2 regions of the Mannheimia indoligenes genome follow, and region 2 is predicted to be linked to the other one. Evidence: riboswitches for the same ligand, from Rfam matches in the RefSeq annotation. Region 2 holds a riboswitch; the other holds the start of a gene.
What was found. Region 2 has a riboswitch for thiamine pyrophosphate ahead of thiM (hydroxyethylthiazole kinase). Riboswitches for the same ligand answer to the same signal wherever they lie in the genome.

Region 1: another riboswitch for thiamine pyrophosphate. It lies ahead of V6W77_RS02695 (ABC transporter ATP-binding protein); the one in region 2 lies ahead of thiM (hydroxyethylthiazole kinase).

Annotation. Positions count from the first base shown of each region.
Region 1 is NZ_JBAJJM010000004.1:11,703-28,143, reverse strand. Features, by position in the region: gene V6W77_RS02760 (DUF4153 domain-containing protein) at 1-1,102, shown strand, start outside; gene V6W77_RS02755 (ornithine carbamoyltransferase) at 1,146-2,150, opposite strand; gene V6W77_RS02750 (PhzF family phenazine biosynthesis protein) at 2,229-3,068, opposite strand; gene V6W77_RS02745 (anaerobic C4-dicarboxylate transporter) at 3,314-4,648, shown strand; gene V6W77_RS02740 (DoxX family protein) at 4,736-5,146, opposite strand; gene V6W77_RS02735 (phosphoribosyltransferase family protein) at 5,262-5,939, opposite strand; gene V6W77_RS02730 (Cof-type HAD-IIB family hydrolase) at 6,056-6,868, shown strand; gene V6W77_RS02725 (DMT family transporter) at 6,916-7,836, opposite strand; gene rpmA (50S ribosomal protein L27) at 7,939-8,196, opposite strand; gene rplU (50S ribosomal protein L21) at 8,217-8,528, opposite strand; gene V6W77_RS02710 (ABC transporter substrate-binding protein) at 8,720-9,661, opposite strand; gene tenA (thiaminase II) at 9,679-10,326, opposite strand; gene V6W77_RS02700 (ABC transporter permease) at 10,342-11,106, opposite strand; gene V6W77_RS02695 (ABC transporter ATP-binding protein) at 11,106-11,825, opposite strand; TPP riboswitch at 11,900-11,990, opposite strand; gene ispB (octaprenyl diphosphate synthase) at 12,108-13,103, shown strand; gene V6W77_RS02685 (epoxyqueuosine reductase QueH) at 13,206-13,952, shown strand; gene fabD (ACP S-malonyltransferase) at 14,056-14,991, shown strand; gene V6W77_RS02675 (hypothetical protein) at 15,009-15,485, shown strand; gene fabG (3-oxoacyl-ACP reductase FabG) at 15,507-16,229, shown strand; gene brnQ (branched-chain amino acid transport system II carrier protein) at 16,401-16,441, shown strand, end outside.
Region 2 is NZ_JBAJJM010000010.1:78,374-94,814, reverse strand. Features, by position in the region: gene thiE (thiamine phosphate synthase) at 1-73, shown strand, start outside; gene V6W77_RS07950 (MFS transporter) at 120-1,433, opposite strand; gene thiM (hydroxyethylthiazole kinase) at 1,426-2,244, opposite strand; TPP riboswitch at 2,301-2,404, opposite strand; gene nrdD (anaerobic ribonucleoside-triphosphate reductase) at 2,451-4,232, opposite strand; gene nrdG (anaerobic ribonucleoside-triphosphate reductase activating protein) at 4,229-4,702, opposite strand; gene ilvM (acetolactate synthase 2 small subunit) at 4,913-5,131, opposite strand; gene ilvG (acetolactate synthase 2 catalytic subunit) at 5,140-6,792, opposite strand; gene nrfA (ammonia-forming nitrite reductase cytochrome c552 subunit) at 7,133-8,617, shown strand; gene nrfB (cytochrome c nitrite reductase pentaheme subunit) at 8,636-9,298, shown strand; gene nrfC (cytochrome c nitrite reductase Fe-S protein) at 9,298-9,975, shown strand; gene nrfD (cytochrome c nitrite reductase subunit NrfD) at 9,975-10,922, shown strand; gene nrfE (heme lyase NrfEFG subunit NrfE) at 11,059-12,963, shown strand; gene V6W77_RS07895 (redoxin family protein) at 12,960-13,493, shown strand; gene nrfF (heme lyase NrfEFG subunit NrfF) at 13,497-13,928, shown strand; gene V6W77_RS07885 (TPR domain-containing protein) at 13,940-14,707, shown strand; gene V6W77_RS07880 (NAD(P)H-dependent flavin oxidoreductase) at 14,800-15,747, opposite strand; gene V6W77_RS07875 (Eco57I restriction-modification methylase domain-containing protein) at 15,934-16,441, opposite strand, start outside.

The DNA of each region.
Region 1 (16,441 bases), on a different contig from region 2:
TGGCGTGGTGGCAAACGTTGCATTCCCCTATTTAACTATTGGTTTGGCAATACAAGCGGTGCAATTATTGTTACAAAATGCAAAATGGCAGTGGTTCTATCGTTACTATGTTTATTTAGCCTTATTGCCACTCGCTTTAGTGTGGTATGCCATTTACATTCGCCTAAGCAATTATGGCTTAACTGAAGCCCGTATTTATTTAGCGATTGGAGCTATTACTTTATCCATCTGTTATGGATTATTACTAGTACAACGTTTCGCTCAATACCGCTTATTCTCTGCGGTTTCGATTGCAGTCATTTTGATTTCAGTATTTGTTTTAGACCCACAACAAATGGCGATTAAAGACCAAACCCAGCGTTTAGATCGCTATTTGAAAGAACATAACTTGCTAGATAAGAATAATAAAATCGATAAAGAAGCCGTATTTAAACATAAACAATCACTAGACGATAACCGTGCTGAAATTGAACGTTTTAATTCAATGGTAAGTTATGTTGCAAGAGAATTTCACTCTGAAAAATTTAAAGAAAAATATGGTATTGAGTCATCTTATGAACTGATTAGCGAGAGAGATTATAATGAGAATCCACGCATCTTTGAAACCTCTGATCTCAGCCCTATTCGCTTAACCAAAACCGATATGGAAAATGTAAAAGAGTTTATTGTTCTTGAGAGAAGGTTTTATCGCCCAACCCATATCTATACTCGAAGAACCGAAGAAGATAGAAATCAGTGCCAAACGTTAATCTATCAAGGTTATGATTTTACCACTAATGAATTTAATGCGGATAATTATACCAAAACCGCCCAAGCCTGTGATGAAATAAAAGCCCCGACGGAGTTTATCATTGCCTTTAAAGGCATTGAGCCGGAAATTCAATTTAATATAGACGATGAAGTACGAAAAATTTTTGCTAAACACAAGTTAGACATTACGCAAACGCATCAATATGAAGTATTGGAAAACATAAAATCCGACCTACTCAACATTGATTTAGGTAGTGTGGTGTTATCATTGAGTGATATTCGACTTCAGTTTGAAGATAATATTGGCTATATGGTAGATAATTTCAGTATGAAATATTTGATGTTTAAATAACGAAAAAGCGGATTATTTTTTAATAATCCGCTTTTAATTTCAACTAAGCCAAACTTGCCACCATCACCGCTTTAATCGTGTGCATTCGGTTTTCTGCCTGCTCAAACGCTACATTCGCGGGTGATTCAAACACCTCTTCGGTTACTTCAATACCGTTTGCTAATGCAGGATATTTTTCAGCGATCTCTTTACCAACTTTGGTTTCACAGTTATGGAATGCCGGCAAGCAGTGCATAAATTTTACTTTAGGATTGCCGGTCAATTTCATTAATTCAGGCGTTACTCGGTAAGGCATTAATAAATCAATACGTTCGCCCCAACTGTCTAACGGCTCACCCATTGAAACCCAAACATCGGTATGTACGAAATCTACACCTTTAACTGCTTTCTCAATGTCTTCAGTTACGGTAATTCTTGCCCCTGATTCCGCTGCAAATTTTTGGCACATTTCAACTAAAGCTTCTTCAGGCAATAAGGCTTTCGGAGCACAAATACGAACGTCCATTCCTAATTTCGCCCCGATTAATAATAGAGAATTGCCCATATTATTGCGGGCATCGCCAATATAAACATAGCTGATTTGGCTTAACGGTTTTTCGCAATTTTCAATCATCGTTAAAACATCGGCAAGCATTTGGGTTGGGTGGAATTCATCGGTTAAACCATTAAACACCGGCACGCCTGCATAGTCGGCAAGCTCTTGCACCACCGATTGTTTAAAGCCACGATATTGAATTGCATCATACATTCTACCCAACACACGGGCTGTATCTTTCATTGATTCTTTATGCCCGATTTGTGAAGAGGTTGGGTCAATATAAGTAACGTGAGCCCCCTGATCGTAAGCCGCCACTTCGAAAGCACAGCGGGTACGGGTGGAGGTTTTTTCAAAAATTAACGCAATATTTTTGCCTTTTAACTTTTGCTGTTCTGTGCCTGCATATTTCGCACGTTTTAAATCACGAGCCAAATCTAATAAAAAGCGAATTTCACGCTCGGTGTGATTTACTAAACTTAATAAATGTCTGTTTTTTAAGTTAAACGCCATTTTGTTTCTCCCTGTAAACATTAAAATAAAAATATGCAAAATTATTGCATAATAATTCAGCTGACAGCAACCAAAATTTTACGGTAAATAAAATTCTCCTTTACCCACTAAAATTGCTTTACCGCCAACGAAGATAGTGTGCTTCTCATCAACACTTAAAGACAAACGGTTCGGTCTATCTATTTCATCACCTTGAGAAATAGTAACATTCAATGGTGTTAGCCCTTTTGCAATATGCCACCCGCCCAAATTTGCCGCAGCTGAGCCTGTTCCCGGATCTTCCACTACCGCACCTTGTGCAGTAAAAAACAATCGGGCTTTTACTTTATATCCCATTCTATGCCAAATATAGAGACTATCTTTAATTGCTCTATTACCTATAAATAAATTTGCATTTATTTTGCAATTTTCGACCGCTTGTGGGGACGATAACTCAATCAACAACTGCTCTACGCCGGTGTTTACATAGCAAGGTTCACAAGCGATATCGCTAATCTCAAGTCCTAAAATATCGGCACATTCGGCACGGCTTAGAGGGGTACTTTCCAACTTTGCTCCATTTTTTAATGCAAAGATAACTTCATTATTTTGATGTTGAATTTCTACTAAACCTGCATTGGTTTCAAGAAGGTATTCATCAGGCAGATTGAGTTGCGAATGTAAAACGAAAGCTGCACCAACGGTTGGGTGTCCTGCGAAAGGCATTTCATAATCAGGCGTAAAAATTTTGAGTTTTTTGACCGCTTGTAAATAGGTAGGAGATTGAATAAAAACGACTTCGGAAAGATTAAACTGACGGGCGATAAGCTGCATTTGGCTGTCATCTAATCCATCTGCTTCATAAAATACCGCAACTGGATTGCCACCAAAATGGCTTTGTGCGAAAACATTAATTAATGAGTAAAAGTAGCTTTTCATAACACCTTTTAAAATGAATAATTATTCATTTTGGTTAAATTTTTGTTCCGCAAATTCTATCAGAGCAACCGTTTGCCTTCAAGTGAGTTATCTATTAATTGCTTAGTAATCTATTTTTCTAAAAAAGAAATTAAATTTTCATCAACCCACCTCTTTAGAGTTAGTAATTTTTGATTTATTTCAAAGTTTAAAAAAATAATTCGAGTATACTTATTTCCAGTGATTATTTTTAAATTGAGGTTCTTATGCTTTATGCAGAATTTTTGCTCTTATTAGCATTTTTATACGCTGGTAGCCGTTATGGTGGTATCGGTTTAGGGGTTGTGTCAGGTATTGGTTTATTCGTGGAAGTTTTCTTCTTAGGAATGCCACTTTCCGCTCCGCCAATCAGCGTTATGTTAGTGATTTTAGCCGTTGTAACCTGTGCTTCTATCCTTGAAGCAGCTGGCGGTTTAAAATTTATGTTGCAGATTGCAGAACGCATTTTACGTAACAACCCTAAACGTATTACGTTCTTAGGTCCGCTTGTTACCTATGTGATGACGTTGATGTTAGGTACAGGGCATTCTGTTTACTCAATTATGCCGATTATCGGCGATATTGCCTTAAAAAATAAAATCAGACCGGAACGCCCAATGGCAGCAGCATCTGTTGCCTCTCAATTAGGGATTACCGGTAGCCCGTTATCTGCAGCGGTTGCTTATTATTTAACTGAAATTACTAAATTACCGGGCTTTGAAGGTGTTACGCTTTTAAATGTGGTAGGAGTAACTATTACCGCAACTTTCTGCGGTGTCATTGCGATGTCTTTATATAGCTTACGTCGCGGTAAAGAGCTTGAGGACGATCCTGAATTCCAACGTCGTATGCAAGACCCGGAATTACGCAAACAAATTGAACAAACCAGTGCAACTTCGTTAGATGAACAATTACCGGCAAGTGCGAAAAACTCAGTTTATCTATTCTTAGCTGCAATTGCGACTATTGTAGTTATTGCAATGATTCCAAGCATTAAACCAACAGTAGCTGCAACAGGCAAAGTAGCCGGTATGGATCAAATTATCCAAATTGTAATGCTTACCTTTGGTGGTTTAATCTTAATCTTAACTAAAACCGATCCGAAAAAAGTACCAAATGGTGTGGTATTTAAATCAGGTATGGTTGCCGCAATTGCAATTTTCGGTATTGCGTGGATGAGCGATACCTACTTTACGCACGCAATGCCGGCATTTAAAGCAGGCGTAATGGAAATGGTTCAAGCCCAACCTTGGACATTTGCTTTCGCAATGTTTGCGGTGTCTGTGGTGGTAAACAGCCAAGCGGTAACTGCAAAAATGTTATTACCGGTGGGGATTGCAATGGGCTTACCGGCTCCGTTATTAGTGGGTTTAATGCCGGCAACCTATGCTTACTTCTTTATCCCAAACTATCCGTCAGATATCGCAACCGTGAACTTTGACGTAACAGGCACAACTAAAATCGGTAAATACTACTTCAACCACAGCTTTATGGCTCCAGGTTTAGTAGGTGTGATTACTGCTTGTATTGTGGGTATTACAGTAGCGAATGTGTTAATCTAATTACATACTCATAAAACAAAAAACAAGCGGGCAGATTTTGTAAATTTTTTACCAAATCTGCCCGCTTGTATTATTAGCTAATGGGAATTACGCTTTACCAAATAATTTCGCATCGAGTGAATATTTTCCTGCACCGATGAAAATAAAGGTTAAGAATAATACTGAATAAAGACCGGCTAACTCGCCACCATTTAATAATGGTAATAATACATTACCTTGTGCACCGTGTACGATGAAAAACGCATACGCCATCATACCTGAAAGCAAAAATGCAGTTTGGCGTGTAAATAAACCTAAAATAAAGAAGATACCGCCTACAATTTCTAAAATGCCTGCCGCACCGTAAATTGAGAAGAGTGGTACACTGCCGTTACCGTTGGTCATCGACATTGGGAATTCAAAGAATTTTGCTGTGCCGTGAAGTAAGAACATATAACCTGCTACGATACGGGTAATTAAAAGAGCAAGCGGTTGTAAGTTGTTTAAAGTTGAGTTCATAAGCTTTCCTTAAAAAATAAAAGTAACTAAACAATTGAGGGCGTATTTTAAAGGAAAACATTTATTTGATAATCCATCAATTTTAAAATATATTATTTCAAATAAAGAAATAATATTAAGCCCTTGCTAACACCCAAACTTGAATTTCTTCAACATTCCATTTCAATAACTCGGTACAAATTGCATTCAGCGTTGAACCTGTTGTAAGTACATCATCAACAATCGCTACTCGCTTATACTCTCTGATAGGTTGATAGCTAAAAGCTCTTTTTAAATTTTTACGGCGTTGTGCTGCACTAAGATCTCGTTGAGAAATAGTTTTCCGCTGCCTTATTAAACTTTGATTATCCAACGGAATATTTAGCCATTTAGCTAACCAATGGCTTAACAATTCGCTTTGATTGAAACCTCTCTGCCAATATCGCTGCCAAAATAACGGCACGGGCATAATCACTTCCGGCAATCTCAAACCTTGCTCCCGTTGAGCTTGTTTTATAGCTAAAAGCAATTGTCGAGCAAGGGCTTGATCAAGCCAATATTGTTGCTGAAATTTAAAGCGATGTATCCAATGAGAAAGCGGCGGTTTATACTCCCCCACTCGCACTAATTTTTGCCACTTGGGTTCATTTTTTAAACAATAGCCGCAATAATCACGGTATGCTAAAGAACTCATTCCACAATGAGTGCAGTAAGGTTGCTTTTTCATTTGCTTTTGGCAAATGCTGCAAAATCCGTGAATACCAACTGCCAATGATTTATCACAGTGAAAACAACGAAAGCCGAATACATTCATCTTTCCTCCTTTTCTTTGCAGATTATCAAACTTAAGTCGCTTTTTTCGGACTATTTTTGTGATCTTTCTCGAAAAAAGAGTAAAATCTTACTATTGGCAATATAAAGGAAAAGCAGATGAACACACCTCAAAAACCAATTAAAATTGTTTTTTTCGATATTGATGAAACCTTGTATGTAAAGCATAAAGCCTACATTCCTACTTCTGTTACCGAGCAAGTTTTACCTCGCCTAAAAGCAAAAGGGATTATTCCTGCTATCGCCACAGGCAGAAATCACGGTTGTTTCCCTGAAGCCTTGAAACCCTATTTAAATCCCGAAACAGGCTTTGAATTATTCGTTACGATTAATGGGCAATATAATTTCTATAAAGATCAGCTTATTAGCGATTATTCCCTCAGCCGTGAGCAAATCGAGCGAATTATTCGCAAAGCTAATGAATTAGGCATTATTTATGCCTTCGTAACACCGATGACGATTGCGGTTTCTGAAACTAATCCTATCGTTCACGAAGCGGTTTTACCGATTACGCCGAATTATTTGATTGATCCGCACTACCACGAAAAAGAGCATATTGTGCAAATGCTGCTGTTTTATACCAAAGAGCAACAACAAGCGGTCGAAAATAGCGGAATTTTTGCAAATGATTTAAAAGAGGCTCGCTGGCACCCCAATGCGGTGGATATTCTAAGAAAAGAGAACTCCAAAGCTCGTGGTATTCAAGATGTGCTGGCAAAATTGGGGATTGATATTGAAAGCTCAATGGCATTTGGAGATGGCTTTAATGATATGGAAATGTTACCGACTGTCGGCTTCGGTGTGGCTATGGGCAATGGCGAACCTGAGCTGAAGGCTGTGGCAGATTTCATTACAAAACCGATTGAAGAAGACGGTATTTTATACGCATTAGAAACACTACACGTCATTTAAACAAAAAGCGGTTGTAAATTTTTATCAATTTACAACCGCTTGTATACTCACCCTCGTTTAAATAACTTATCACCAGCAATTGCTAAAATTGCTCCTCCCACTACCACGAATGCTCCAAGATAGCTTATCCAATTCATATCTAGTTCGGCAAAAATATGAGGATAAAAATAATGGCTAATGTTGGAAAATATCATCGTAAAAATTGGGAGCATTGTAGTTACAATACTCACTTTTGAGGTATCCCAATGATTTAACGCCTCACCGTAAGAACCATAGCCAATCAAGGTATTCAAGCAACAATAGATAAAACATCCCCATAAAAATCCACCTTCAAGCTCGCCTAATTGTGCCGGTGTAGCAAAAGGCAACATCAGTAATGAACAACCAATGTAAATAATAAATAGCACCTGCTGGGAGTTGAATTTCGCTAATAATAACTTTTGAGCCACACCATATAATACCCAAATCAAGCTGGCTCCGGCACTCAGCAATACTCCGAGAGCATAGGTATTAAATTGCAAAATTTCAGCAAATTTATCGTTAAAAAAAGCAATAAGACCGGCAATCAATAACATAAAGCCAAGCTTTTGGAAAAAACCGAACTTTTCCTTAAATAGCAAGACACCTAATAGAATCATTGAAAATGGGGCTAACTGCCACAAGACTTGGTTAGTAACAGGCGAAACGTAGTGCAAGGCTTCTGCAAATAGGAAGAAATTAGCCGCTAAACCGCATACGCCTAACAATATTAAGCTGAATTCTTTTTTGCTACAAGCGGTCAATTTTGGTAAACGTTTTGCAAATCCCAAAATCAGTAATAATCCGGCTGAAGCAACGACAAATCTCACCCACACTAACGTTTGTGCATCCATAACTTTCAGAACTTGCTGTGCAGCAATTGGTAGGGTTCCCCACGTCATCGCTGCAATTAATGCCAGAGAAAAACCAAGTAAAGGTCGTTGTTTCATTGTTGAAATTCCTTTTTCTATTCTATGTTTTCTATATTCTGGAAATATGGTGATATAAAAAAACCCCGCCATTGGCGAGGTCTCTTATTGATTTTGAAATGATTAGTCAGCAATGATGCTTACATATTTACGGCTTTTCTCGCCTTTCACTTCAAATTTAACTTTACCGTCTGCAGTTGCAAATAAAGTGTGGTCTTTACCCATACCTACATTTGAACCCGCGTGGAATTTAGTACCACGTTGACGAACAATGATGCTACCTGCTAATACAGATTCACCACCGAAACGTTTAACACCAAGGCGTTTAGCTTCAGAATCACGACCGTTGCGAGTTGAACCACCAGCTTTTTTAGTTGCCATCTTCTAGATCTCCTCTGAAATTATGCTTGAATCCCAGTGATTTTCACTTCTGTGAACCACTGACGATGACCTTGTTGTTTACGGCTGTGTTTACGACGACGGAACTTAACGATTTTAACTTTCTCGCCACGACCTTGTGCTACAACTTCAGCCACTACTTTTGCACCAGCAACTACCGGTGCACCGATTTTAACATCTTCGCCATTAACGACCATTAAAACTGAATCGAATTCAACTTTCTCACCAGTTGCGATTTCAAGTTTTTCTAAACGAACTACTTGACCTTCGCTTACACGGTGTTGTTTGCCGCCACTTTGGAAAACTGCGTACATATTTACTCCGCTATGTGCCATCTGCTTTTGCGTTTAGGCACTAAATTAATTCATAAAAATAGGGTTGCAATTCTACGGAAAAACATTAAAAAGAGCAAGCAGGATTTTAATAAAATCTTTAAAAATTTATGTTCCTACTTTTTAGACTGGCTATTTTGATCTTTTTTCCGATTTCACAACCCCAAAGACCGTTATTTTAGTTCAACCGCATATTCTTCCAGTTTTGGCATTTCTTTGACTAAGCCTTGCGATTTTAAAAATTCTGCCATTCTAGTGTAACGATGAGCATCTAATGCTCTAGGGCGATGTGCAAGACGTGGTAAAGTATCAGCCCACGCTCGGAGATTTAATTCATTATTTAGTTCTTGTGGTTTATAACTGACAAACTCTTCCCACGCAGTTTGTGGATGATTGAGCGTGTAGATGGTAGCTTTCTCTAAAGCGGTCAAAAAAGCAGAAATTTTTGCATCTTGTGCTTTGTCTTTATGAGCAACTAAAATCAATTCATCATAAGCCGGCACACCGTGTTCTTCAGGGAAGAAGGCTTTCCCTTTTTGATGTTCTAATGCAAGTTGATTTAGCTCGAAATTACGAAAAGCCCCAATTACCGCATCAACTTGCCCTGAAAGTAATGAGGGCGATAGCGACCAGTTCACATCAATCAGCTCAACATCATTTTCTTTCAAATCAACAGAAGAGAGCATTGCTTTAAGTAACGCATCTTCAAATCCGCTAACGGAATAGCCAATCTTCTTACCTTTCAGATCGGCAATGGTATTGATCTTGCCGTTATCCAGCACAACAAGACTATTCAGAGGAGTGGCAACCAATGTGCCTATACGGCTTAGAGGCAAACCTTGTGCCACTTGTTGTTGAAGTTGCGGCTGATAATCCACCGCTAAATCTGCCTTACCTGCGGCGACTAATTTGGGTGGCACAGAAGGATCAGCCGGTTCAATAATTTCAACCTCCAAACCTTGTTCGGCAAAATAACCTTTTTGTTGTGCCACGATAATAGCAGCGTGGTCCGGGTTTACAAACCAATCTAACATTACGCTGATTTTTTCTTTTGCCATTAGGCTATTTGCTGAAAGCAGTGCAGCAACAGCAAATAAAGTATGATGAAGTTTCATAAATGTCTCCTTTTTAGTTAGCTTAAATCCAGCCCCATTTGCCAAAATGCAGCTTCCATACGACTGGCAGTATTGAAAATTTGTTGTAATTCAGCTTTTTGTGTTTCATTTAAAGGTTCATAGAGTTTAGCCAAATAATCAGCAAAGGCTTGGCTGTCTTGCTGAAACCCACTTGATGCGTAAGTATCAATCCAACTTTGATAAGGATTATTCGCCCCAGAATAAGGAGCAATGCGGCGAGCAATTTCAGCATAGCCAATCGTACAAGGAGCAAGAGCGGTATAAAGCTCTGCTAATCCGCCTTTCATTCCGCAATCTAAAACATAACGAGTGTAGGCAACACAAGCGGGCGATTCTTCCGTTGCAAAAAGTTCTTCCTCTTTAATGCCCCATTGCTTGCAATAATCAATGTGTAATTGAATTTCGCTCAGTAATCCTTCATTCATTTTTTGGGCGAAATGAATATCTTCAAACCGTTCAGCCTTGAAAATACCGAGTGAAATTGCTCGGCTATATTGAAACAAAAAACGATAATCTTGCTTTAAATAGTGTTGAAAACACTGTTTGGGTAACGTGCCATTAGCAAGTTGTTTCACAAAATCGTGATCGATATAATCAAGCCAATATTGCCCTGCTTTTTCGGTAAGTTGTTGAATAATAGACATAAATTCTCCTTCTTATTAATGTAAATGTGTAGCCCAAGGTACAAGGCGTTTAAGTAATTTATCGGTAACAAAGTAGAGTAATAATGCAATCACAATCAAAATAAAAAGAGCGGCAAACATCAAGTCTGTCTGCATACGAGCGTTAGCGTGGAGCATTAAGTAGCCTAAACCTTGTGATGAACCTACCCATTCCCCCACAATAGCTCCAATAGGGGCAACGGACACTGCAATGCGTAAACCTGAAGCCAGTGATGGCAACGCAGCAGGGAGCTGAACTTTAAATAACATTGCAATAGGTGAAATCTCTAAGGTTTTTGCCAAATCCAACCAAGTTTTTGGTGTATTGCGTAACCCATCAAAACAGGCAGCAGTTACAGGGAAGTAAATAATCAGCACCGTCATCACAATTTTGGAAGCAAGCCCATAGCCAAACCACAGTACGAGAAGTGGGGCTATAGCAAACACAGGAATAGCTTGAGAAATAACAAGTAAAGGCAGCAAGAATTTAGACAACCTGCGATAGCGAATTAGTAATAATGCAGAGCCTAGCCCAAATAAAAAGCCTAGCAACAACCCTAATGCAATTTCCAATAACGTGATTTGAGCGTGAGTGGCAAGAAGCGGAGCATTTTCAATTAACTTTTGCCAAACCGTAAGCGGTGAAGGCAACATATAAGCAGGCATTCCACCAAAACTAACCGCCCCTTGCCACAATAAAAACAAGCTAAATGCAATCACAAGCGGTCGAAAAAGTGGCATTTTTTGCAAAAAGGAACGCATTACTCTCCTCCGCCGGTTAATTCATTAAATAATTGTTGCTGTAATACCCATTGCCGGTGATTGTTAAGTTCTCGTGGTCTGTCGCCTTCTAGGGCAATAGTTAGAGCAATTTCAGCAGGTTGATGACGTAAAATGCGAATTTCATCGCTTACACGAATTGCTTCTTGCGGATCGTGCGTAATCAACAACACCGTTTTATCTCGCAACAGCTCAACGGCAAGGGCTTGTAATTGATGGCGAGTTACTGCATCAAGGGCGGAGAATGGCTCATCCATTAAAATGAGATTTGCCTCTTGCATTAACGTGCGAGCTAACGCCACTCGTTGCCGCTGACCGCCCGAAAGTTGATAACAACGCTTATGCAAATGCTCACCTAGCCCGACTTGCTCAAGTAGGCTTATCGCTTTTTCTTGACTTTCTGCTGATTTTTGACCACTTAAATAAGCCTGTAACTGAACGTTGTCAATTATTGATAACCACGGATAAAGCGAGTCGGTTTGAGCTAACCACGCAATGCAAGTGTTGGGATCAAAAGAAATTTCACCCGATTGTATCGCTTCGCTTTCTAATCCTGCAATAATACGTAAAAGTGTTGACTTTCCGACACCACTTGCTCCTAATAGACTGGTCCAACTTCCTTTTTTAAGTTGAAAATTGAAATGTTGAAATAGCACTTGCTCGCCAAATGTTAAGCAAAGATTGCGGATTTCAATGTGCATAATGCCTCCAAATCAACGATTTAGAGTAAGGCAAGAAACGCGTGAAAAAGACGAAAGAATAGAGATAGGGATTGAGTTTGGCATCATTAGTTTCCTACGGCAGTATTAACTGAATCAGGTTCACGGGTATCATCTCAGCTGAAAACAGCACCCCGACTAAAATTAGCTCAAGTCTAAGAAAATTTAGCCCGATATGCAAATGCTTTCTGAAATTATTCTTTTTGAAGACGGCTGATTTAGGGTAGAATGTAGAGCAAATTTTACCTAATCAGATGGAAACAAATGGCTACGCAATTAACTCTCGAACAAATTCAAGCCCTTGCAAATGAAGATATGCAAGCGGTAAACGCAGAAATTTTGGCTCAACTTAATTCGGAAGTCTTATTGATTAACCAGCTTGGGCATTACATTATCGCAGGCGGAGGCAAACGCATTCGCCCATTAATTTCAGTGCTTGCAGCCCGTGCGTTAGGTTATCAAGGTAAAAAACATATTACAGCGGCGGCTTTTATTGAGTTTGTACATACGGCAACACTTTTACACGATGATGTGGTGGACGAATCCGACAAACGTCGTGGGCGAGATACTGCAAATGCGGTGTTTGGCAATGCAGCAAGCGTGTTAGTGGGCGATTATATCTACACTCGTTCTTTTCAAATGATGACGGATTTAGACTCGCTTCGTGTATTAAAAGTAATGTCTTCGGCAACCAATGCGTTGGCAGAAGGTGAAGTTCAGCAATTAATGAATGTGAACGACCCAAACACCACAGAAGCAAACTATATGCGTGTGATTTACAACAAAACCGCACGTTTGTTTGAAGCTGCGACTCAATGTGTGGCAATTGCCGCACAAGCAAGCGAAGAAATCGAAAACGGCTTAAAAGATTACGGTTGTTATTTAGGCACGGCATTCCAACTTGTTGATGATATTTTAGACTACTCCGCCCAAAGTGAAAGTTTAGGCAAAAATGTAGGTGATGACTTTGTAGAAGGCAAACCAACGCTTCCGCTCTTACACGCAATGCACGCAGCGGAAAAAGCAAGCAAAACCGCTCAAGTGGAGCTGATCCGCAATGCAATTGAAAACGGTGGTGAATTGGAGCAAATTCCAGACGTTTTAGCCATTATGACGGAACACAAATCTCTCGACTACGCAATGCAAAAAGCCCGTGAAGAAGCCCAAAAAGCGGTCGATGCGTTAGCGGTATTGCCTGAGAGCGAATATAAACAGGCATTGATTTCATTGGCATATTTGTCGGTGGATAGATCCTATTAATTTGCAAAAAATCAGATAAATTTAACCGCTTGTAGGGGCAAATGATATTTGCTCCATAACCTATAATTCTTTTGGGCAAATGTTATTTGCCCCTACATAACAATGACAGAACAAAACCAACAACCTCAAGAACATATTGAAAGCGTGCGTGCTAGACGCAGAGCTCAAAATCAAAAAAAAGACCCAAACGCCCCGTTTGTGCGTGAGAAATTAACTCTTCCGAACGGACACAATAAGTTGCTGTTGCACTCTTGCTGTGCTCCGTGTTCGGGCGAAGTGATGGAAGCAATTCACGCCTCCGGCATTGAATTTACCATCTATTTCTATAACCCGAACATTCACCCACTCAAGGAGTATCTCATTCGCAAGGAAGAGAATATCCGCTTTGCTGAAAAGTGGGGTATTCCGTTTATCGATTTAGATGACGACTACGAAAACGACCGCAAAGAGTGGTTCAAAAAAGCCAAAGGTATGGAATGGGAACCTGAACGAGGCATTCGCTGCACAATGTGTTTCGATATGCGTTTTGAAAAAGCGGCGGAATACGCCCACAACAACGGCTTCCCGGTCTTTACCAGTTGCTTAGGTATTTCTCGCTGGAAAGATATGAACCAAATCAACGACTGCGGACACCGTGCCGCCGCTAAATTTGATGATGTGGTTTACTGGGATTACAACTGGCGAAAAGGCGGTGGTTCTCAGCGTATGATCGAAATCAGTAAGCGTGAACGCTTCTATCAGCAGGAATATTGCGGTTGCGTTTATTCCCTGCGTGATAGCAACAAATGGCGATTGGAAACTGGGCGTGAGCGAATTGAGATCGGTAAACTGTATTATTCGCCAGATTAATCTACTACAAGCGGTCAGATTTCACCAAAAATTTGCAAGGTTACATCGTAGGGGCAAATTGCAATTTTCCCCTACAGGTTACAATTTAAAAGAGGAATAAAAAATGTCAAAATTCGCTATGGTTTTTCCCGGTCAAGGCTCACAAGCTATCGGAATGCTTGCAGACCTTGCTACACAATATCCAATCGTAGAAGAAACCTTCAAACAAGCAAGTGATGTGCTTAGCTATGATTTATGGGATTTAGTTCAAAATGGCACAGCGGAAGAATTAGGGCAAACTCAACGCACTCAACCTGCTTTATTAGCCGCATCGGTGGCGATTTTCCGTGTATGGCAAGAAAAATACCCTGAATTAAAACCCTCTGTGATGGCAGGTCATAGTTTAGGTGAGTACTCTGCCCTAGTTTGTGCCGGCGTGTTAAACTTCCAAGATGCCATCAAATTAGTTGAATTGCGTGGTAACGCAATGCAAGAAGCCGTGCCGGCAGGTAGCGGAGCAATGTATGCGATTATCGGTTTAGACAATGAAGCGATTATCAAGGCGTGCGAACAAGCAGCAACTGAAACAGGTGAAATTGTTTCAGCAGTAAACTTTAACTCACCGGGGCAAGTAGTAATTGCCGGTACAAAAGCGGCAGCAGAAAAAGCAGGTGAATTATGCAAAGCTTCTGGGGCAAAACGTGCGTTACCATTAGCAGTGAGCGTGCCTTCACACTGTGCGTTAATGAAACCGGCTGCGGAAAAATTAGCCGCAGCATTGCAAAATATCACGCTAAATCAACCGCTTGTACCTGTTATTAACAACGTGGATGTGGCAGTTGAAAGCGATGCAGATACCATCCGCAACGCACTTGTTCGTCAGCTTTATAGCCCTGTGCGTTGGACAGAAACCGTTGAAAAAATGGCACAAGATGGCATCACAACGCTTTATGAAATCGGTCCAAACAAAGTATTAACCGGTTTAACAAGCCGTATTGTGAAAGAGTTATCAGCACAAGCGGTAAACGATGTTGCCAGCCTTGAGGCAGTTCAAGCCTAATTTCAATCAGCGATAAAATGAGCAAAGAAACTTTATTTATGCTGTTCAGTGTATTGATTGCCTTAGTCATAGTGCCTGCCAGCTATATGTTTAGTAATGTCGATCCGCTTGGAAGTAGTTCCATATTTAAACAATTTGGTATGCTTTCGGTTGCCGCTGCCTGCTCATTTTTAGCTTACTTTTTGGCTATCAATCCGAAAATTCGCCGAGCGTTTATTGGCGGAGCCGCACTTACTACCGCCGCCATTCAAGCGTGGGCTATTTATGGCGTGCTGTTAAGCAAAGGTGATCCAAAAGGTGCGGTCGTTTTATTTCAAATTTATTTATTAAGTAGTTTAGGATTATTGATAGTCTCAACAATATGGGCGTTTGCTCGCCCACGTTGGATTTATCCACAGCAAGGTTCAGCAGTTAAATATGCGTTATTCGGTGGTTCAACCACTGTGATAAACTACTTTATTATTCTTTTTATTTTTTATATTTTAACGCTTTAATCGTCTTTTATAGGAGAATGTATGAGCAAAATCGCATTAGTTACAGGTGCAACTCGTGGTATCGGCAAAGCAATTGCCGAAGAATTAGTCGCAAAAGGCTATACCGTCGTTGGTACAGCAACCTCTGAAAAAGGTGCGGAGTCTATTTCTGCTTACTTAGGCGAAAATGGTAAAGGTTTAGTGCTAAACGTGGCAGATGCAGAATCTATTGATTCTGTGTTAAAACAGATTAAAGAAACCTTTGGTGATGTGGATGTATTAGTGAATAACGCAGGCATCACCCGTGATGGTTTATTAATGCGTATGAAAGATGATGATTGGTTCGACATCATTCAAACTAACCTTACATCAGTTTATCGTTTGTCTAAAGCTGTTTTACGCCCAATGATGAAAAAAGGCGGTCGTATCATCAGCATTGGTTCTGTAGTTGGCTCAATGGGTAATCCGGGGCAAACTAACTATTGTGCGGCAAAAGCAGGCTTAGTCGGTTTCTCTAAATCACTTGCGAAAGAAGTCGCAAGCCGTGGCATTACGGTAAACGTCGTTGCACCGGGCTTTATCGCAACAGATATGACCGATGAACTAAACGAAGATCAACGCAATGCAATCTTAAGTCAAATTCCGGCTGGCGAACTTGGCTCTCCACAAGATATTGCAAAAGCAGTAGCATTCTTAGCCTCAGATGATGCACGTTATATCAACGGAGAAACCATTCACGTGAATGGTGGGTTATATATGGGTTAATATTTCCTTTCTATTTTGTTAAAAGTCGGCAATTTGCCGACTTTTCTTTTCTAAAAACGCATTTTTCCATAATATCAAGCGGTCTTTTTTTGCAAGAAGTTGGCAAATATGGCACAATTCTCCCCTTATTTTTTTAATGTCTTTCCTTTTAATTTTTAAGTAGTAATTATTATGACTAAAAATACCTTCATCGTGGGCTTTATGCTCTTTGC
Region 2 (16,441 bases):
CATTACGCAGGCTACAGATTGGCAACAAGCGGTTAAAAATCTGGAAAAATTTGCAAGTGGCTGGAACGAATAGTTAAAGTATAGTTAGGCGGACGCAAGTTCCGCCTAATTTGTTTCAGTTAAATCTCCGCCAATTCCAAATCTTTAGTTTCGTGAACCTGCCACAATGCCCAAAAGCTTAACAATGAGGCGACAGATAAATAACCTCCAACCCCAAATAAGCCGAAGTTTTCGTTAATTTTAACCGCAATAATGGTAAATACACTCGCCCCTAAAATACCTGCTGCGGTGTAGGCAAGGGAGGCTCCTGTGTATCGTACTTCTGTTGGAAAAAGTTCGGGTAGAATGACTGCCATTGGTCCAAAACTTAAGCCTATTAAGATCATTCCGATGGTTAAGAAAATAAAGATTGAGGTTGGTGTGCCATTTTCTAGAAAAAACGGCATTATTAAGCCGTAAATTACGGTTGCCCCTGTGGCGATGAGTAGTAATAAACGGCGACCGATGCGGTCGGAATATAAGCCTGAGAAGAAAATGGCGATCCCGAAAATCACGGATGTGATCAGCAAATATTGGGTGTAGAGATTTGCCGGCAAGCCTAAACCTGTGGCGTAACCTGCTTTAGACACCGCAACAGGGCTTTTTATGAAAATCGGGGTAAAGGCAACTAAAATGTAGAATAGCACATAGCCTGCGGTGGCAATTAATACGCCGATCATAAATGGCTTGAAATGCTTGCTAAAGAGTGTTTTAAGTGGCGTGTGGCGGTTTTTTCCTTGTTGTTCTGCCTTGAGGAAAATTGGGCTTTCGCTAATTTTTATGCGGATATATAAGCCGATAAAAATCATCACAATAGAGGCAACAAACGGAATTCGCCACGCCCAATCCAGAAAAGCTTGTTCGCCATAAATGAGATTAACTAAGTAGAATGCCCCATTGGCTAATAGCAAGCCGATAGGAGCTCCCATTTGCGGAAAAATACCAAAAAATGCCCGCTTGTTTTTGGGGGCGTGTTCGGTGGCGACTAATGCAGCTCCGCCCCATTCTCCCCCTAAGCCCAAACCTTGCCCGATACGGCATAAGCAGAGCAGTACCGTTGCCCAAATACCAATAGCGGCATAGTTTGGCAGTAAACCAATCGCTACTGTGGATAAGCCCATCAATAAAAGCGAGGCAATAAGGGTTTGTTTACGTCCATATTTATCGCCGAAATGCCCGAAAATGATCGACCCCATCGGGCGAGTGAAAAAGGCAAGGGCAAGAACGGAAAGCGACATTAATTGATTGGAAACAGGGTCATCACTATTGAAAAACTGCACGTTAAATACCAGTACTGCAGCCATTGTGTAGATATAGTTATCAAAGTATTCAATTGCCGTGCCAACCATTGAGGCAACGGCAACTTTTGTCGGACTCGATTGTAGGCTAGACATATTCCACCTCCGCATATTGCTCAACCGTTTCCGGTATTAAAGCCCCTAATTCATCTAAAAGATTGACTGCAAATTGCCCGTATTGGGTTGGTTTGAGGGATTTTGCTGCAACTTCGCCGGCAACCGCATAAGCGGTACAAGCCTCAACCAGTGCGTTGAAATAGCGTTTTTTCTCAGCAACGGCTAAAAATGCACCGCACACGGCACTTAATAAACAGCCTGAAGCGGTAATTTGTGGGAACATTGGGCTGCCGTTTTTAAGTAACGCAGTGCGTAAGCCATCGCTTACTACATCGGTTTCGCCACTAATGGCAACTAAGGTTTTATAGCGTTTAGCAACTTGTTGAGCGATTTCCACAAGGCTATGTGAGCCTTCGCCGGCATCAACGCCTTTAGCCTGCCATTTTACGCCTGCGAGGGTGGCAAGTTCTCCTGCATTGCCTCGAATGGCGGTGAATTGGATTTCGTTAAGCAAGATTTCAACTGTTTGGCGGCGAAAAGAGGTTGCTCCAACGCCGACAGGGTCAAGAATTACAGGAATGCCTAAACGGTTTGCCGTTTTACCGGCAAGCACCATTGCTTCCACTTCTTTGCCGATTAATGTGCCGATATTAATTACCACTGCCGAGCTTAATTGAGGCACGGCTTCCATCTCCTCAATGGCAGCCGCCATAATGGGCGAAGCCCCGAGAGCTAATAAACCATTGGCGGAAAAGTTAGCGGCAACAATGTTGGTAATATTATGAACAAGCGGTCGATTTTGCCGGATTTTTTGCAAATAGATTGATTGAAATTGGGTAGATGTGGTCATCGTTTATTCCTCATTGTATTGAAAAAACAATGCACCAACACGAACGGGAATAGATCGGTTTTAAGCCTTTAGTTTCCTACGTCAGTGCTAACTGCATCAGGTTCAACGGGTATTTCTCAGCTTGCTTTATTTGAGTAAACAAGCACCCCGACTAAATGAGAGCTCAATATAAAACTTTAGAAAAGGGTTGTAAAGTACCTTAAACGTTAAGCCGCTTCTCGATGATAAAACCGCAAACTATGCTCTTTTTGGCGGGCAGAACTAAAGGCAGAAACCCGTTTTAAATAGCCGATAACTCGTGTGCCGTAGTCAATATTTTGCGAGCCGCATTTGGAGCAACGATGCAAAGTGCGTTTGTCGATATGGCTACATTCGTTGCAAATCGTGATTTTGACGTTAATGCAGAAATAGTTGCAGCCTGTTTTTGCGGCAGTGTCTAATAGTGAACGGTAGCCGTTGGCGGTTAAGGCTTCATCGAGGTTTAAATGCAAGGCTGAACCACCATCTAGCCATTCAATGAGCTCTTTGCCGTGCAGTAAGAATTTATCAAGAGCGTTAGTTTCTTCATCTTCTACCACATAGAAATAGGAGTTGTAGCAATCACGAGGCACGAAATAGCCGTCTGCTTTATCCCATTTCGCATTTTTTACCCCTAAATTTTCGGCAGGCACAAATTCGGTGTTGAACTTCACACCATATTGTTGGCTGGCAGCTTGGTTTGCCTCAAAAATCGTTTTTAAGCGAGATTGCACAAATTCAATATATTCAGGGTTGTAACCTACTTTCAAGCCTTGCGATTCAGCCGCTTCAGCCATACCGTTAATGCCGATAGTGAGGAATTGTTTATCTAACGAAATAAATCCTGCATCATAAACAGGCAGCATTCCGTTGGCTAAATATTCCTCCATCAATTTTCGGTAAGCATATTGATATTTATGGATCTTGCTGACTTCTGAACTCAAATCACGCTTATCTTGCACTAAACGGTTCATATTAATCGTAATCACATTTATCGAACCTGTTGCTACACCGCCAGCACCGAGTGAGTAAGAGAAGGTGTGATCACTGATTTCATTGCGTAAACGGCAGCAAGAAGCGAGGGAATCAGGGTTATCCGACTGATAAATAAAAAAGGAATTACCTTGTGCCAGCTCATTTGCCATTTGGTTGGCAAATTCGTCATCTTTGCATTTACCTTGTTCAGTTAGCATTGCGGCAGTTACTACAGGGAACGTAAGAATGGCTTTGCTACGTTCTTTGTTAAACCACTGCATAAAGAAAAGTTGCAATTTAGCGGTGGTTTCCCAGCAGGGTTTTTCAAAATCAGGGAATACAAAGTTACCGAACATTGCCTCAAAATAGAATTTATCGTAAACCGAAATATTCCAAAATACGCTTTGATAGCCTCGTGCGGCGGCAGGTTGGTTAATGCTGTAGACCACTTGTTGGAGGTGGTTTTCAATGTCGGAACGATGGGTTTTCAGGTAGTTATCGCCATAATCTTTACGGGCGAAGTAGTCAAAGTAGGTTAAAAACTCAACTGTAGCGACTGCCCCTGCAAATTGTGAACTCACAGCAAAGACAAAATTGACAAAAGAGCCACAAAAAGAAGCCAGATGTTTTGGTGCTTTGGATTCGCCCCCCAGTTTGGTTAAGCCATCACGCAAAAACGGATACATTGTAACCGATACACAATAAGGTTTGAGGCTGGTTTCATCGTGAACGTAAATTTCGTGTGCTTCAATTTGGCGTAAGTATTCGCAAGCGGTTTCTTTATCAAAAAGTTTTGCAATTTTTTCGCTGATTTTTGCTCGATTAATTTGCACAAAAAAATCTTTCATCAGCTCGTTTTCCATTGTGGCAATATTTTTTTGTGTTACGTTGGCGTTAGCGTCCATTTTTGAGCCATCAGCCGCATTTTGGGCTTGAATGTAGTGGTCAATAAAAGCTAATTTTTCTGAAATTTGTTTCGCTTCTAAGCGAATCATAGCATTGCTCCTTTGATAAATAAGTGGTTTAGATTTTCATTATTGCGTAAATCAATAAAACGTTGGTTAGTGGTCAGGCTGTTTAATCCGCCTTGCTCGGCAATCCAACGACCTGTTTTTAAGTAAGTTAATTCAGTCAGTAAACAAGGAGGAATTTCGTGCCGCTCTAAGCCTGTGTAGAGGCAAGTTTGTAGCTTTTGTTGCTTACAACGTTTTAATAAAGAGAGTAATTTTTCCGTTTGCCATTCACCCCCCATAAATAGCACGCAACTAATTAAACCTTGATAGCGTTTTAGGCGTTCATTGAGATAATCAAGCGTTAGCTCTTTTCCCTCGTAGGCTTTCCAACTCTCTACACTATGGCAGCCTTTACAGCCAAGCGGACAGCCTGTAATGAGAAAAGCCAGTGAAGTTTCATTCGGCACTTCTTGCCAAACAATTTGTTCTGAACTGAATCTGAGGTTTTCCATTTTTATTATTAACACAATATATTGTGTTTTTTAACATTATTTAACACTATATATAGTATGTTAGATCTGTTGGGTTTAAAAAGTAAAGAGCAAAAAATAAGAAAAATAGGTTGAAATTTGAAGATGTGAATAAAATCAAAAAGATAGAGAATTGTAAATTTTTGGCGAAAAAAAGACCGTGTAGAAAACACACGGTCTTGAAAAGTTTGACTAATTGATCTCTATAACATCAAACAGTTTTTCTAATTGATGGGTTAAAAGTGAAATCTGGCGTTGGCTTACTAAAGTCAATTCTAATTCAAATGTTGCATTATTTGCTTCAACCTTCAAACTTTTTACTTCAAAACCACGATGACGGATCACTCTTAAAATACGCTCTAAAGTTTCCGGGCGTTTGTTGGCTTTTAAGGTTAATTGATATTCTTGCATTTTTCCTCCTACACATCATCGTCCAGCATATCCGCATTACAAGCACCTGGTGGTACGAGAGGCCAGACGTTATCTTCTTGTGGAATGCAAACGTGGAGTAAATACGCCCCTTTGGCATTTAACAAGCGGTCAATTCCGTCCGAAACTTCGCAAGCCTTTTCAATGCGTTCGCCCTCAATATCAAAGGCTTTAGCAAGCATTACGAAATCCGGGTTGTCGTCTAAAATTGTTTGGCTGTGGCGACCGTGGAAGAATAGAGATTGCCATTGGCGAACCATTCCTAAACGTTGGTTATCCAGCAACAAAATTTTTACCGGCAGCTTACCACGCTTGATGGTGCCAAGTTCTTGAATGTTCATTAAAATTGAGCCATCGCCTGTAATAACAATGACTTGATCTTCAGGACGAGCAACTTGAGCTCCGATTGCAGCAGGCAAGCCAAAGCCCATTGAGCCGAAGCCTGCTGAGGTAATGTAGTTTTTCGGATCGGTATAAGTTAAATGTTGTGCCGACCACATTTGGTGCTGACCAACATCGGTTGTTACGACACTGTTTTTCGCTTTACGCTCAGAAAGCGTGTTTAATAATGCCACTGCATTAATATCGCCCTCGCCAGCATTATCTTGATATTGGAAGTCAAATTGCTGTTTTAAATTACGTACATCTTCACGCCAAGCATCAATGTCTAACGGTTGAGCTAAATAATTAATTGCTTCTATGAGGCTGCCTTGTAGGGCAATTTGAGCTTGTCGTAGCTTGTTAATTTCAGCATTATCAATATCAATATGAATGATTTTTGCGTGAGGAGCAAAAGTGTCTAATTTACCGGTTACACGATCGTCAAAACGAGCACCGCAGGCTATGAGTAAATCGCACTCTTGTACGGCATAGTTAGCGGCTTTTGTACCGTGCATACCAATCATACCCATATAAAGCGGATCGGTTGGTTCGATAGTGCCTAATCCTTTTAGTGTGGAAACAGAAGGAATATTTGCAATTTTTACAAAATTTCTGACCGCTTGTACGCCGTCAGCCATTCCTACGCCTCCGCCAACATAAAGTACAGGGCGTTTAGCTTCTGATAATAGTTTTTTGGCTTCAGCTAGTTTCTCTGCATTTTGTGTAGGGGCTTTCTCTTTCGTATAAACAATGGGGTGAGCATTAATAGGAGCTAATTGAACATCTCGCGGAATATCAACTAATACAGGACCCGGTCTACCACTTTGAGCAATTTGGAACGCAAGGGCTAAAATCTCAGGTAGTTCTTCAATACTTTGAACGATAAAACTGTGCTTAGTACAGCCGAGCGACAACCCGAGAACGTCTGCTTCTTGGAAGGCATCTGTACCGATCAAATGGCTTGCAACCTGCCCTGTAATAGCAACGATAGGAATAGAATCTAGTGCCGCATCACCTAATCCGGTAATTAAATTCGTCGCTCCCGGTCCTGAAGTAGCAATGCAAACGCCCACTTTTCCTGTTGAACGAGCGTAACCAATTGCTGCCATTGCAGCACCTTGCTCATTTCGGCAGAGAAGATGCTCTAAGCCCGAATCATATATGGCATCATAGGTTGGCATTATTGCTCCGCCCGGATAACCAAAAAGATGAGTTACACCGTGAGCTTTTAGGCTCTCAGTAATAAATCTTGCACCATTCATTGTGTTGTGTCCTTTGCATTTTTTATTATTTGTTAAAAATGTTATAGATACCACAAATTCTCTATTTTTTAAACTTTAATTTTGACTAAAGTAAGAATTGATTTTATCTATTATTTAAGCAAATAAAAGTCGTTTTTATTTAGGCGGTAAAAGGCTTTACCCCTTAAGGGGTATTTTGCGGAATTTTCTTGATTTAATTCAAAAAATCTTCACTTTGCGATAGTAGAGTTGATTTAAATTTCATATTCTCCTTAATGAATTATTAGAATTTTCTTATTAATGTAATAGGAAAAATTCTTATTTATATTTAATGATTTTTTACCTGAGTGGGAGAACCAAAATGAAATTATTCACGAAAAGCCTAATGGTGGCTGCAATTTCAATATTGGGGTGTTTACAACCGGCATTAGCTGAAGAAGCCAAAAAAGAATCTTTAACAGATAAAGCCGTTAAACATGAAAAATTAGGCGTAACGGTTGAGTCTGCAAACCATCTTTTTGCAGAGAAGTACCCGCTCCAATACAATTCTTGGAAAGCAACTTCTCAATCAACCGATCGTGGTAGTGCGTTAGAGTACGATCCTCGTTTTGTGATTTTATGGGCAGGTTATGCATTCTCTAAAGACTATAACAAACCACGCGGGCACTATTATGCGGTTACCGATGTGCGTGATATTTTGCGTACCGGAGCACCTAAAGATGAAAACGACGGTCCACAGCCTTCAGCTTGCTGGGCGTGTAAAGGTCCGGATGTTCCTCGTTTGATTGAAGAAAAAGGCGAGCGTGGTTACTTTGACCCTAAATGGGCAAAATATGGTTCAGAAGTTGTGAACTCAATTGGTTGTGCAGACTGCCACGATACTGCTTCAGAAGAGTTTAAAGAAGGCAAAGCGGCACTTCGTGTTGCTCGCCCTCACGTTTTACGTGCTTTAAATACCATCGGTTGGAAATTTGAAGAGTTAGACAAACACGGTCAGCGTCCAGCTGTTTGTGCAAACTGCCACGTTGAGTACTATTTCAAAAATAAAACAGATGTAACCTTCCCTTGGAAAAACGGTATTGATGTAGATAGCATCGAAAAATACTATGATGAAATCAAATTTGCCGACTGGACACACGCTTTATCTAAAGCTCCAATGTTAAAAACTCAGCATCCTGATTTTGAAGTTTGGGCACAAGGTACTCACGGTAAAAATGGCGTAACCTGTGCAGATTGCCATATGCCAAAAGTGAAAGATAAAGATGGTAAAGTTTATACTGAACACAAAATTGGTAATCCATTCGATAATTTTGAAGCAAGTTGTAAAACTTGCCACGAGCAAAGTAAAGAAACATTACAAAAACGTGTAGCACAATATAAACACGATATCAGAGATGCAATGATTCGCTTAGAAGATCAATTAGTGAAAGCTCACTTTGAAGCGAAAGCAGCTTGGGATGCCGGTGCAACAGAAGAAGAGATGAAAAACATCTTAACAGCTATCCGCCACGCTCAATGGCGTTGGGACTACTCAGCAGCAGGGCACGGTAACCACTTCCACGCACCAGATGTAATGTTACGCACTATTGCAACAGGTCTTGAGCGTGCAGCAGATGCTCGTGCAGAGTTAGGTGTTGTATTAGCGAAACATAATGTAAGCACACCGGTTGCAATTCCTGATATTTCAACTAAAGAAAAAGCACAAAAAGTTATTGGCTTAGACATTCCTAAAGAAAAAGCGGCGAAAGATGAGTTCTTAAAAACAGTTGTTCCACAGTGGGAAAAAGAAGCTCGTGCTAAAGGCTTATTGCCGGCAGAAGATGCACCAAAAGCAGATGCAAAATAATGTAGCTTGAGGTGAACTATGAAAAACTTAATGTCAAAAACAGGGCGAGCGATCGCCCTAGTACAAGCGGTCATATTTGCAGGTTTTTTTACAATCTCCAGTGCGAATGCGGTGATGCCTGAACGTCCAAAACCACTTTGGCAATCAGAACAGCCACAAACGCAAGATAGCCAAGTTGTAACTGATGCAAGACGTGATCCAAACAAATATTGTACACAGTGCCACGAATCAGCGAATGCAACAGGTAAGCCTTTCCATCACGCAGGAAAACATTTCCAAAAAGATGTGAAAAGTCCAAATACAGGCGAGCAACTTACCTGTGTGAGTTGCCACGGGAATATCTCTGAAAGCCATCGTAAAGGGGTGAAAGACGTAATGCGTTTTAACCCTCATGGTAAAGCAAGTAATGCAGATCTTGAGCGTTCTATTAATGAGCAAAATCAAGTTTGTGTAGCTTGCCATACACCAGAGAAATTGCGTGAAAAATTCTGGGCTCACGACACACACGCAACAAAAATTACTTGTACGAACTGTCATGAGATTCACCCGGAAAAAGATCCGATGAAAGACATTCCTGAAAAAGATCGTATTAAACTTTGTACAGATTGTCATACTAAAATTCATTCAGGAGAATTTAAAAATCCTGAAATGAAAGCCACAGAAGCAAAAGGAATAAAATAATGACTTGCACCCGTAGAGATTTCGTCTCAGGGGCAGGTGCTATAGCTGTCGTAGCAAGCACTGGGCTTGCTACCTCAGTAACTCTTGCTACTGAGAAAGAACAAAAGAAAATTCGTTATGCGATGGTACACGATGAAACTTCTTGTATCGGCTGTACTGCGTGTATGGACGCTTGCCGTACTACAAACAAAGTGCCGGAAGGTGTTTCTCGATTAGAAATTATCCGTAGCGAGCCGTTTGGCGAATTCCCAAATGTACAGTATGAGTTTTTCCGTCAATCTTGCCAACATTGTACTAACGCACCTTGCGTAAGTGTTTGCCCGACAGGTGCATCCTTTGTTGATCCGGAAACGGGAATTGTGGATGTTCACTCAGATTTATGTGTGGGGTGTCAATATTGTATTGCGGTGTGTCCATACCGTGTACGTTTCATTCACCCAGAGAAAAAATCCGCAGATAAATGTAACTTCTGCCGTGATACAAACTTGGCTGAAGGCAAACAACCGGCTTGTGTTGAGGCTTGCCCGACCAAAGCATTAACCTTCGGTGATATGAACGATCCAACTAGCGATATTTTCCACAAAGTGAAAAACAACTCTGTTTATCGTACGAAAACATCGCTCGGTACAGAGCCGAACTTGTATCACATTCCATTTGGTAAAGGAGAACATAGATAATGAATGAATATGTACCTTTCCAAACCCCAAACCTTGTTTGGGACGGCACCATCGCTATCTATTTATTCCTACTTGGTATTTCATCAGGTGCGGTACAGTTAGCGATTGCTTACCGTAATAGCGGTGTAAAAATCGAAAAACCAAGCCAAAACTGGATTATTCGCAGTGCGGCAATTCTTGGTACACTACCAACTATCATTGGTTTGTTGCTACTTATTTTCCACTTGACCAAGCCTTGGACATTCTGGAAATTAATGTTCAACTACAACTTTTCATCGGTAATGTCGATGGGGGTGATGTTATTCCAACTTTATATGGCAGTTCTCGTTGTTTGGATTGCAATTATGTTTAAAGATTGGATTGCTCGTTATCTACCAATGTTTTCGGGCTTGATCGATTTTGCCGAAGCAAAACTGTTAAAACCAATTGAATTTATCTTATTCGTGTTAGCGGCGGTATTAGGGGCTTACACAGGTTTCCTACTATCAGCCTTAGTCAGCTATCCGATGTTAAACAACCCTGTGTTACCGGCACTATTCTTAGCATCCGGTGCATCTTCTGGTATTGCGGCAACATTCCTGATGGTATTACTTGCCGGTAAATTATCGGGCGAGAGCCACGAAGTCCACTTTATGCACAAATTTGAAGTGCCGATTATGGTAACTGAATTAGGTTTAATTGTGGCATTCTTTGTGGGCTTACACTTCGGTGGGGCAGATAAATCACTTGCTTTAACAAATGCACTTTCAGGCTTCTGGGGTAGCGTATTCTGGATCGGCGTAATGTTAATTGGTATCGCTATTCCATTAACGGCAAATATTTTTGGTAGCCACCGCTTGAAACATAATGTGAAATTTATTATTTTAATTTCCATTTTCGACTTAATCGGTGTACTCTGCTTACGTTACTTTATCCTTTATGCAGGGCAACTTACGATTGCAAGCTAAGCGATAAGCTAAAACATTATTTAAGCAATAGGGTGGGGGCTAATATAGCCCCCCTCTTTGCTAAAGATGGGAACTTAATTAAATATCTATTTTCGTCCTATTTTACCTTCACAAGCGGTCATTTTTTGGATTTATTATGCTACCTGAACTGGGCTATTTTTCACTTTTATTGGCTGCAATTTCAGCGGTTTTTCAAATTGGTTTTTCACTTTGGGGAGAGCTACGCAAGCAATATCATTGGCTGGCGTTATCGCCTTTGTTTACTTATTTGCAAGCTGCTTTCACCACAATTTCCTTTTCCGCTTTAGTCTATGCTTTTTTGACAGATGACTTTTCTGTTATCTATGTCGCAGCCCATTCCAATAGCCAACTTCCTGATTTCTTTAAATTTGCTGCTACTTGGGGTGGACACGAAGGTTCAATGCTGTTTTGGCTCACTGCTCTTGTGCTTTGGTCTGCAGTATTTTGCAAATTTTCCCAAAAAATTGACCGCTTATTTGCTAATCGAACCCTAGTAATGCTAGGGCTGATCTCACTCGGTTTCCTACTTTTCATCTTGTTAGTTTCTAGCCCATTCGAGCGAGGTTTTCCACCTCCACCGGAAGGGCGAGATCTCAATCCAATGTTGCAAGATATTGGTTTAATCTTCCACCCTCCGTTACTTTACTTAGGCTATGTAGGCTTTGCGGTTAGCTTTGCGATGATTGTCGCTGCCTTAATTTCCGGTGGAATGGATGCGGCAGTAATGCGTTGGCTCCGCCCGTGGACGATGATCTCGTGGGGTTTCCTTACTGCAGGCATCATTTTAGGAGCTTGGTGGGCGTATTATGAACTCGGCTGGGGCGGCTGGTGGTTCTGGGATCCTGTTGAAAATGCCTCATTAATGCCTTGGTTATTAGGCACAGCATTAGTGCACAGTTTGATTGTGAGCCAACAACGAGGCGTGTTCTACTACTGGACAATTTTACTTGCCATCTTCGCTTTCGCTCTAAGTTTATTAGGCACATTTATTGTTCGCTCCGGGGTTTTAACATCTGTTCACGCTTTTGCGGTTGATCCTGACAGAGGAATGGCAATTCTTATCCTCTTTTTTAGCCTCAGTTTCGTTGCTTTAGCTCTTTTCGCCTTTAGAGCTAATTTATGGCAAGGCAAAGTTCGTTTTGATTTGCTCTCGAAAGAAACAGCATTCCTACTGATTAACGGCTTATTTAGTGTAGCGGCTTGTGTCGTATTGTTAGGTACATTTTATCCGATGATCTTTACCATAATGAATTGGGGATCGATCTCGGTTGGTGCTCCGTATTTCAATAGTGTTTTTGCTCCGCTTAGTTTACTGCTAATGGTAGTGATGGGATTTGCAGTAGTGCTACGCTGGAAACAGATCCCAACTAAACAGATTTTAGTAAAATTATGGTTATTCCCTGTGGCAGTAGGCTTGGCTCTCGGCATAATTTACACCTCTATTTCACAAAGACCGCATTTTGATTTCGTGCTACTGCCAATTGTGTTCATCAGTTTCGCGGTATGGATTATTTTAACCCATATCCCTTATTTGCCATTTATGTTCAAAATAAAACCGCTTGCAATGCGATTAGCCCACATCGGCTTTGCGATCTGCGTGATTGGAGCGATGATGAACAGCTATTATGGCGATGAAATCGGCGTACGTTTAAAACCAAATGAACAGGCGGAATTAGCGGGTTTTACCTTCAAATATCAAGATTATCACGATTTAATTGGTCCAAATTACACCTCAGAACAAGCCGTATTTTCAATTAGTAAAGATGAGAAAGTGCTTGCAACAGTAACGCCGGAAAGACGTTATTACGATGTGCGTACGATGACGATGGCAGAGGTCGGGCTTTATCACCACTATTTAGACGATATTTACATTGTTATGGGCGATAAATTCGGTAATTTAGAATACGCTTTCCGCCTGCATTACAAGCCTTATGTGCAAGCCCTTTGGCTGGGTGGTATTATTATGATTATTGCCTCCATTTTGGCATTATTCGGCTATCGTAGAGAACATAAAAAATGAAAAAAGCATTGTTACTTATTCCTATTTTGATACTTGTAATGATTGTGGGCTTTCTTGCCGTGCCGTTAATGAATAAAGATACACTTTCACCAACCGAAGATTGGCAGGGTAAGCCTTTCCCTGAATTTGTAGGCAAAAACTTACTTGATGGCAATGCTCATTTAAATAACAACAGCTTGCCTCAAGAGCCTTATATTCTCAACGTTTGGGCAAGCTGGTGTACTTGGTGTATTAAAGAATTTCCTATTTTATTAGAACTCAAACAGCAAGGCGTGCCGATTGTTGGTTTAACTTATGGCGACCGCCCAAATGATGCTCTTAAAGCATTACAAAATTGGGGAAATCCGTTTAGCTTGATTATTGATGATTATGAAAAAGGCTTTTTAATTCAAACGCTTAAAGTTTCATCAGCCCCATCGAGCTATTTAATTGATAGACACGGCGTGGTACGTTATCAACAAAAAGGCTACAACCCGGATTTCTCCCAAGATTTTATGCCAAGATTAGAGGCTCTTAGGAAGGAAAAATAGTGAATGATAACTAACCTATTTTCACTTTTGCAAAAAATTGCCAAAATTTTACCGCTTGTATTTACGATGAGTATTGGCATTAATACCGCCCAAGCGGATATGGTAGATACTTTTCAATTCAAAAACGAATCAGACCGAGTAAGGGCGATTTCACTTGCTCGCTCTTTACGTTGCCTACAGTGCCAAAACCAAAATTTGGTGGAATCAAACGCAACTGCCGCCTATAACTTGCGGATTGAAGTGTACGAAATGGTAAATGAAGGCAAAAGTAATGAGGAAATTATCCGCATTATGACTGAACGTTTCGGCAATTTTGTGAATTACCAGCCACCGCTTACACCACAAACGTGGGTGCTCTGGGGCTTACCGGTTGGATTGTTCGGCTTATTGTTTATTGCGATTTTATGGCGAACTCGAAAAAATAGAACCAAATAAGAGTAAATTCAATGGAAACCCGTGATCAATTAAGCAGAGAAAATTATCAACAGGCGGTCAAATTTGCTCAACATTTTGCAGATGATGTGAAGCAAGAATATGAGCGTGAGGCAGAGCAGCGTTACCAATTTGAGAAGGCTCAATTTGAAAAAAATGAGTTGCAAAATAACGTTAAAAATCGACCGCTTGCTAAAATGGCAATGCTTTCACTTATCGCAATTTTATTGTTAGGAACTGCTTACTATGCCTTCTCAGGGCGTTATCAAGTTGTACAAGAAGGCTTGAAAGTCCACAAAGATTTTCAGCAACAAGTAAGCGAGCAGCACGGCACATCAAAAAATGAACGCTACATTATCAGTCTACAAAATCAGCTAAGAGAAAATCCCAATAGTGGAGACCTGTGGTATGAATTAGGGCAGGCTTATGTGTTAAGCAATGACTTCGACTCCGCCTTAGTTTGCTACGACAATGCTCAAAAACTACTTGGTAAAAAAGCCGCTATTTTAGGGGCAATTGCCACTGCCCGTTATTACGATAACGGACAGAAAATGACCGTAGAAATTAATGCAATTATTGATGAAGCCTTGAGTTTAGATAAAAATGAAAGTGCTAGTTTATTACTGCGGGCTTCGGATGGCTTTCTAAATAATGACTACCAACAAGCACTTGATTACTGGCGGAAAGTGCTAGATAGCAACAATGATGCGATTAACCGCCGAGCGATTATTCAAAGTATGGAAATGGCAAGGCAGATGTTGGAAGGGCAACAGGAGAAATAAGTGTAAGTGGTATTGTTTCTAGGGTATGTTGCAAACTACGAGCGAAAAACACCGCTCAAATGTTCATTTAAACGGTGTTGGATTTTGCCAATTTAACCCATCAACTCATGAATCAATTCTTTCACACTTTTGATTTTGTGGATTTGTGAAATGCCATTGCCCACCGACACATAGCCATTGTCAAAATCGCCTTCCAGCATACCCAGACGCATTCCTGTGCCAGCGTTCATCACCTTGGTGATGTCAGCACGGGTTGCCCCGTTTTCGCTCATTTCAAAGCATTTTCTCGCCAGTTCGGTTGGCAAAGAGCGGTAATAATACGGCTCGGTGCGGAACAATAACAAATCATTAGCTGTTGAATTGACAATCCATTCTTTGACTTTTTGATGGCTTCGGCATTCAGTTGTGGCGATAAATGCCGTACCAATCCATACGCCCTCCGCCCCCAAAGTTAAGGCAGCCTGAACCGCTTTTCTATCAGCAATACCACCAGCCAGCATAATCGGCAAATCCACTTTACCGACAAATTCCGCCAAAACGCTAAAACTGCCCACTTCTTTCATTGGCAATGTGCCGCCTTCATCAAAGCCCGTCAGCACCAAAATATCCGCCCCTAATTCTTGGGCTTTGAGTGCGTCCGCCAAATTGGGATTGGGCAAACGGCAGATGATTTTAATGCCAGCGTTTTTAAGTTTGGCGTAAATCTCGGGGTCAAGCCAGCCATTGTCCAGCACCACAGGCACGCCTTCTTCAATCAACAAATCCACCATTAAAGGAATCAGCGAAAAATCGTACGACAACATAAATGGCACGCCAAAAGACTTATCGGTCAAGGCTTTGACCTTGCGGATTTCGTTACGCATACGCTCTAAAACTTCCTCGTTGGAAGTAGGGTTGGTCGTTTGCCCTGCGTGTGGGGCTAAAAAGCCCAGTCCGCCTGCGTCCGCCACGCTCGCCACCAGATGAGCGTCCGTCAGCCACGACATTGGGGCTTGGACAATGGGGTGTTTGATGTTTAGGATTTGGCTAATGCGGTTCATAAAATTTTCTCTTTAAAATAAATGAAATGGGGGTATTATAAAATTTTAGAATTGGCAATGGAATGGCGATTTTTGGAAAGTTGGTTTTTAGAAATGGAAAGATAGGTTTTCAGGCAGCCTGAAAATGATTTTTCAAAATTCCAATAAAAAACACCGCTTACATTCCTGCAAACGGTGTTGATACCATCATTCAAATAATGAAATAATTAAAACATCTAACTCTTTTTCATATGTCAATAATGTTTTATCTTTATGCCAATCATTTGTTGTGGTTAAATTTTTGCAATATTGATGAATGGTTTTTGATAACTGGGCAATATCATTATGAAGTTTTATGGTTTTATTAAATTTTGGGATATTTAAATAATCCAAAACTTCTGTACCCCGATTGGTACTAACCGCATAACTGTCAATAATATGACGAATGGTCGGGGCATTTAAAATACCACCAATATAATAGGCTTCCCATTCATTATCCAATGCCAAAAATAACACTTTTGAGTCAGTAACAATGATTTTATCTTTACCCAATAAACCAATATCATAATCCATAAGGCTTTCTTGGGCATTTCCAACAACCACTGCTGACATACTGCCTGTTTGTTCTTTCCATAATACTTTGTAAGGGCTATAAGTATATTCCCCTACATTATCCAAGCGGTAAAATGGATTTTTTTCTGGGTCAAAAAACTTA